2 regions of the Paenibacillus sp. P22 genome follow, and region 2 is predicted to be linked to the other one. Evidence: predicted binding sites of a transcription regulator. Region 2 holds the regulator's gene; the other holds the start of a gene.
What was found. Region 2 encodes CtsR, which represses protease genes until heat stress. Its sites were predicted from a motif close to ATGGTCAATAAAGGTCAAACA; they were not measured.
Positions count from the first base shown of each region.

Region 1: a site for CtsR is predicted at 1,654-1,674, ahead of clpP (ATP-dependent Clp endopeptidase proteolytic subunit ClpP). Genes of this name have one in related genera too.

Region 1 is NZ_CBRA020000045.1:39,377-42,788, reverse strand. Features, by position in the region: gene BN871_RS08470 (sugar-binding transcriptional regulator) at 140-1,165, opposite strand; tRNA gene BN871_RS08465 (tRNA-Arg) at 1,396-1,470, shown strand; gene clpP (ATP-dependent Clp endopeptidase proteolytic subunit ClpP) at 1,760-2,341, shown strand; gene BN871_RS08455 (SIMPL domain-containing protein) at 2,404-3,195, opposite strand.
Region 2 is NZ_CBRA020000002.1:59,692-63,103, reverse strand. Features, by position in the region: gene eis (enhanced intracellular survival protein Eis) at 1-888, shown strand, start outside; gene BN871_RS00490 (CtsR family transcriptional regulator) at 1,219-1,683, shown strand; gene BN871_RS00485 (UvrB/UvrC motif-containing protein) at 1,711-2,226, shown strand; gene BN871_RS00480 (protein arginine kinase) at 2,300-3,385, shown strand; gene clpC (ATP-dependent protease ATP-binding subunit ClpC) at 3,382-3,412, shown strand, end outside.

The DNA of each region.
Region 1 (3,412 bases), on a different contig from region 2:
GTTTGATGATGCATCTATCTCAAAGCAATTCGCATGCCCTGCCCCTGGCAGGCGCAGAGCCCGCGGATTGCCATGAAAACAAGTCTGTTCCCGCGGCGCCTGGAAGGACAAGAACCATTATCGCCTTGCGGCATGGCTCTTATTCCGTCAGCGCCGCGATTTCGAGGGCGGCGGCCTCGTCGGTGACGAGGATGTCCTCGTGGCCGAATCTCAGCACCGCGGAGATGGCCTCCGCCTTGGAGCGGCCGCCGGCCACCCCGATGACGACCTCGGTCGTCATGATGTCCTCCAGGCGGATGCCGGCGGTCTGCATCTTGTGCACGACGTTGCCGCTGCGGTCGAAGTAGTAGCCCCAGGCTTCGGCAAGCGCGCCGTCCGCCTTGAGGGAGTCGACCAGTCCGCTGTCGATCCGTCTGCGCCGGGCCATCACCATGGCGTCTCCGATGCCGTGGATGACGATGCGTGCGCTGCGGATGACCTCGACGATCTCCTTCACTCCGGGCTCCTGCATGAGGCTCGTGTAGGCCTCTTCGCTGAGATGGTCCGGGACGTGAAGCATCCGGTACTGCGCTCCCGTCCGCTTGGCCATCGTCGAGACGATTGTGCTCGCCTGGTATTCCAGGCTCTCTCCGAGCCCGCCTCGCGCCGGCACGAACAGGTTGCTCCGGCGCGGCGAGCTCGAGGCGAGCTGCGAGGCGACGCCCGCAAGCGTCGTTCCTCCGGTCACCGCCACGACATCCCGCTCGCCCAGCACCTGCAGGAGCGCCGCGGCTCCGGCGCGGCCAAGCTCCCGCTTGGCGCTGTCCGACTTCTCGGAATCGCCGGGCACGATGATGACCTTCTGCAAGCCGAACCGCTGCTTGAGCTTCTCCTCCAGGTCGCTGAGCCCGAGCAGCCCTCCGAGCTCTGGCTCCATCTCCTCCAGCAGCCGGCGGCCGGCCGGGCTGATGGACATGCCGGAGGATTTGATCTCCAGCAAGCCCTGTTCCTTGAGGAAGTCGGTCTCGGCTCTCAGAACTCTCTCCGTCATCGACAGGGAGGCGGCGAGCGTCCGGCGGCCGATCATGTCCGAGAGCATGACCTGATGCAGAATCGCATAACGGCGGCGGAGCGTATCGACGAGATCCGGAACGAGCTGACGCTGCAAATCAATAATGCTGCGCATGAGCGCCCCCACTCCACTCGTGCATGGCCGTATTGGGACATTTTTCGTCCCGGCCATTCATTTTACGTCCCACACCATTATTTTACCTCTTTTAGATAACCCCCGCAAGTGAGGAATACCCGATGAAAACGGTTGCCGACACCCAATTTTCGGATTTCTTTTTACGGAAACCTTTAGTGTTGCTTTTTCCTGCCAGCTGTTATACAATCTTAGACGTTACGTTTTTACAAGCGCCCGTGGTCCAATGGATATGACGTAGGCCTCCGGAGCCTGAGATCTAGGTTCGATTCCTAGCGGGCGCGCCAATTTACACCAATGGCTTCATTACATAGAAGGACCGGCATTCGTGCCGGTCCTTTTTTTGCATCCGGAGGAGATCGGACTTAGGATCGGGAAGCCGCCTCGCCGCTCCGGCTGCCGGAAGCGGAAGCTCAGGTTTAGAGAATAAGGAAGCCGGTTAAAATGGGCTATTGAAGGCTGTCCCGACCTCTTTGACCAAATTTGACTTTAAAATCGCAATCCATTAAAATGAGAAAGCAGCACCCCGCATATCCACTATTTATGAAGGTTATAAGGAGGGACTCGCACTTGGACATGAATTTTGTGCCTATGGTCATCGAGCAAAGCAACCGCGGTGAGCGCGCCTATGATATTTATTCCCGGCTGCTCAAGGACCGCATCATCTTCCTCGGCACCGGCGTCAACGATGTGGTGGCCAACTCCATCATCGCCCAAATGCTGTTCCTTGCAGCGGACGATCCGGAGAAGGACATCTCGCTTTATATCAACAGCCCCGGCGGCTCCATTACGGCCGGCATGGCGATCTACGACACGATGCAGTTCATCAAGCCGGATGTCTCCACGATCTGCGTCGGCATGGCGGCTTCCATGGGAGCGTTCCTGCTGACAGCAGGCGCCAAGGGCAAGCGTTACGCGCTGCCGAACAGCGAGGTCATGATTCATCAGCCGCTCGGCGGAGCCGAAGGCCAGGCGAGCGACATCGAGATCCGTGCCCGCCGCATCCTCAAGATGCGCGACAAGCTGAACGCCATCCTGTCCGAGCGTACCGGCCAGCCGCTGGAGCGCATCGAGAAGGATACCGACCGCGACAACTTCATGAGCGCGGAAGAAGCGACGGCTTACGGCCTCGTCGACAAAGTCATCGAGAAGCTGTAAGGTCGGCTGAATGGACGAAAAGAAAAGCAGCCCCCGGATTTGCCGGGGGCTGCTTTCTTTTTCTATTTTAGGGAGAACAATACGGTGATGTCGGAGGTGACGTCGACCTCGCCTGCATCCACGACCGTATTGGCCGAGGAGTCCGACGCTGCCGCCATCTTCATCTGCGCTCTCTCGATGACCGGCTGCACGACCTGGGCGCCGTTCTCCGAGATCGAGACGACCTCGCCGAGCGTGCGGCCCGAAGCCTGGGCCAGCGTCATCGCTTTGACCTTGGCGGCCTCGACCGCCTTCTGCAGCGCCTGCTGCGTGTAGGCGTCTCCTTTTTCCGTGCCGAAGGAAATGTTGTTGATCCGATTGGCGCCGGCTGCTGCCAGACCGTCGACGAGATCGCCGGTCTTATCTATGTTGCGGTAGGAAATCTGGATGTCCTGCACCGCTGTGTATCCGGTCAGCACTTGGCCTTCTTTATCCGTATAGCGGTATTGCGGCTGCACGGAGTAGTTCGTCGTCTTCAAATCCTTTTCCGCGACTCCGAAGGTTCCTGTCAGCGCCTTGCGCACGGCATCGTACTTCTTGGCCGCTCCGGCCTGCGCTTCCTTGGCCGTCTTGGCCGTTACCGATACGCCAGCCGATACATAGGCGATATCCGGCGCGACCGACACCTTGCCTGTACCCGTCACGGCGACTGTATTCATCACGGCATTCTCCGTTCCCGCGGCAAAAGCCGGCTTGTTGAGCGGCTGACCGCCAAAAGCATTCCACGCCATCAACGATCCCGCTGTGATTCCCGCCGCTAGAAGCAGCACCTTGCTCTTTTGCATCAGCCCGCCAGCCGCATTTCGTTTGTCCATTCCCAGCGCCTCCTTAGGTGTTGTCCTCTTGAAACGGCATGCACATGCAAAAGGTTGCATTTACCATCAAGGATTGACGATATTATTGACTTTGAGACCTGGATGGGGGATTGGAGGACATGCGGGCAAATCTAATGGCCCCTGCAAGTCTTCGATGGTTGGTCGGACATACGATTCCAAACCAATGACTTCCAGCATGCTTCAATTTATAGCAGCG
Region 2 (3,412 bases):
GCGATGGAGGAAATGAAAGCGAACGGCCAATCCATATCGATGCTGGCGCCGTTTTCGATCGGCTTTTACCGCAAATACGGCTGGGAGCTGTTCATCGACCGGGTCAAGTACACCTTGGCGACGGACAAGCTGCCTCAACGAATGCAAAACAACGGCAAAGTCGAGCGGATTCAAGTCCGCGATCATGCCGAACTTCTGGGCATCCTTTATCAGACCTATTCGGAGAGCTTCAATGGCACGCTGGCCCGAACTGCGGATTGGTGGGAGCATTCGGTCTTCAAGCGGAAGAAAGGGGATGCGGTGCTGTACCGGTCCCAGAACGGCACGCCGGAAGGGTATGCCCTTTACAAGGTGAAGGAGAGGCGTCTCGACATTCATGAGCTCGTCTATCTTACGGAAGAAGCGAGGGTGGGGCTTTGGAATTTCTTCAGCAATCATGATTCCATGATCGATTCCGCCGTGCTCCATACCTACTCGGGAGATCCGCTGCCTTATCAGCTTAACGATCCGCGCATCGAACAGAGCATCCATCCTTATTTCATGGTTCGCATCGTCGATGTCCAATCGCTCGTCAAGCAGCTTTCGTTCCAGCCTGGAGTCCGCGATCAATTCGTCCTCCAGATTCATGACGAGGATGCATCCTGGAATGACGGATTGTGGATGCTTGACATCACGGAAGAGGGCAAGGGCAGCCTTTCCCGGTATCAGGATGGAACCTCCTCCAAGCGTTTGGATCTCTCCATCGGAACTTTGGCTGCTCTTCTCATCGGATACAAGCGCGCCAGGGATCTACAGCAGATGGATCATATCTCGGGTCCGCGCTCGGAGGCCGTCCGGCTGGGCAGCCGTATCCCTGAGGCGATGACGAATTTCATGGACTTCTTCTAACCGTGTATAAAGCGGGCCGTCTTATCCCAAGCTGGTAACACAGCAGGGAGAGGCGGCTTTTTTTCATCTGGATGGCAGCAGTGGAAGTTTCCTTGACCTTTTCTAAAAAAGGAGTATAATCAAGATATAAGTCAAAGAAAGTCAAAGTCAGTTGAGTCTGATCCCGCCTTATGCAAGGCGAAGATCCTTTTCTTCCGGTCCCCGTTCGCGGGTCGTAATTTGCGCCGATGAGGGAATGCTACAGGGACGCATCCGGCCTTTGGCTGTTTGGCTTCTACCCGCAATTCAAGAAAAATCCTGAAGGTGCCCCGGCATAGGGAGGTGGGTGATATGCGAAACATTTCCGATGCATTGGAGCAGCATTTGAAGCAGCTGCTTCAGGACAGTCCCGAAGGTGCGGTGGAAATACAGCGCAACGAATTGGCGGACAGCTTCTCCTGCGTACCGTCGCAGATCAATTATGTCATCAGTACCCGTTTCACGCTTGAGAAGGGATACCTCGTGGAGAGCAAGCGAGGGGGAGGAGGCTACATCCGGATCCAACGGATCGAGCTGCCTGCGCTCAAAGCCATCCACGGCCATATTCATCATACGATCGGCAATCAAGTCGATCAAAGCGCCGCCGAAGGACTTATTTACCAGTTGGAGGAAGCCTTGTTCATTTCCAAGCGAGAAGGCAGCCTGCTCCGGGCGGCTGTATGCCGGGAGTCGATCGCGATCAAGCTGCCGCAGCGCGACGAGCTTCGAGCCAGGCTGCTGAAGGCGATGCTCATCTCGCTTCTGGGTAAGCAATAGAGAAGGACCGGTGAGGAGGGACGCGGCATGCTTTGTCAGGAATGCGGCAAAAGGCCGGCAACGCTTCATTTTACCAAGATCGTAAACGGAGAAAAAACGGAATTCCATATTTGCGAAGCCTGCGCCCGCGAAAGGGGCGAAGGCATTCCGGGAGCTCCGAACGGCTTTTCCATCCACAGCCTGCTGTCGGGGCTTATGGATTTCGAGCCTGCGGGAAGCTTGGCTGGGACGAAGCAGGCGGTGCCGCGCTGCGAGGAGTGCGGACTCACGTATTCGCAGTTCTCCAAGCTCGGAAGATTCGGCTGCAGCTCCTGCTACAAGCACTTCGGGGAAAGGCTCGATCCTCTGTTGAAGAGAGTGCACGGGAACACGGTCCATGTCGGAAAGATTCCCCGCCGCTCGGGCGGAAGGATTCAGACACAGAGGGAAATCGACAGGCTGAGGCAGGAAATGAAGAACTCGATCCAGAAAGAAGAGTTCGAAGCCGCCGCCAAGCTCAGGGACAAAATCCGCGAGCTGGAGAAGCAGATCAAGGAAGCCTGATCGTTGGAAGCATCCAGACAGACATCATAAGCGCAGCTTCCGCAAGGCGGCTGCACGGTAGGGAGGGATTGGATTGGCAGCCAACCGGTTTGCCCAGACGGCGCTGAGCGAGTGGATGAAGGGAGACGGACCCGATTCGGATATCGTCTTCAGCAGCCGCGTAAGAATCGCCCGCAACCTGCACAATTATCCCTTTCCGATTCTGGCCACCAGCCAGCAGTCCGCGGAAGTGATGAGCAAGCTTGCTTCCGTGGCGCAGGAAGGAAAGCTGGAGCCGATCGGCCCGTTCGAGACGATCGTTCTTTCGGATCTCAGCGAGCTGGAGCGCAGGGTGCTGGTGGAGAAGCATCTGATCAGTCCCGCGCTGGCGAACGAAGCCCGTGCGGGAGCGGTCGTCATGAGCGAGAACGAATCCGTCAGCATTATGATTAACGAAGAGGATCATTTGCGCATCCAATGTTTATATCCCGGTTTCCAGGTCCAGGAGGCATGGAAGCTTGCCAGCAAAATCGACGACATTTATGAGGAAGCAGTCGACTATGCTTTTGATGAGAGACGCGGATTTCTGACCAGCTGCCCCACCAACGTGGGAACCGGCATTCGCGCATCCGTCATGATGCATCTGCCGGCGCTCGTGCTCACGCATCAGATCAACCGGATCCTGTCCGCCATTACCCAAGTGGGTCTGGCTGTGAGGGGGCTGTACGGCGAGGGAAGCGAGGCGCTCGGCAATCTGTTCCAGATTTCCAACCAGATCACGCTGGGACAGTCGGAGGATGAAATCATCGACAATCTGCATGGGGTCGTGAGGCAGATCATCGAGCATGAAAAAGCGGCCCGCGAGCGTCTTCAGGCGGAATCGCGCCTGCGGCTCGAGGATCGGGTGATGAGATCTTACGGCATCCTGTCTCATGCGGCGATCATGGACTCCAAGGAATCGGCCCAGAGACTGTCGGATGTCCGTCTTGGCATCGACCTGGGCATGATTCGGGAAGTTTCCCCGCAGGTTATGAATGAGTTGATGGTAATGACCCAGCCTGGCTTCCTGCAGCAGGCATTCGAGGAGAAATTGAATACGGAGCAGCGCGATGCAAGGCGCGCGGAGCTGATCCGCAGCCGGCTGCTCCCTGTAACCCATGATGGAGGTGCTTACGAATGATGTTTGGACGATTTACGGAACGTGCGC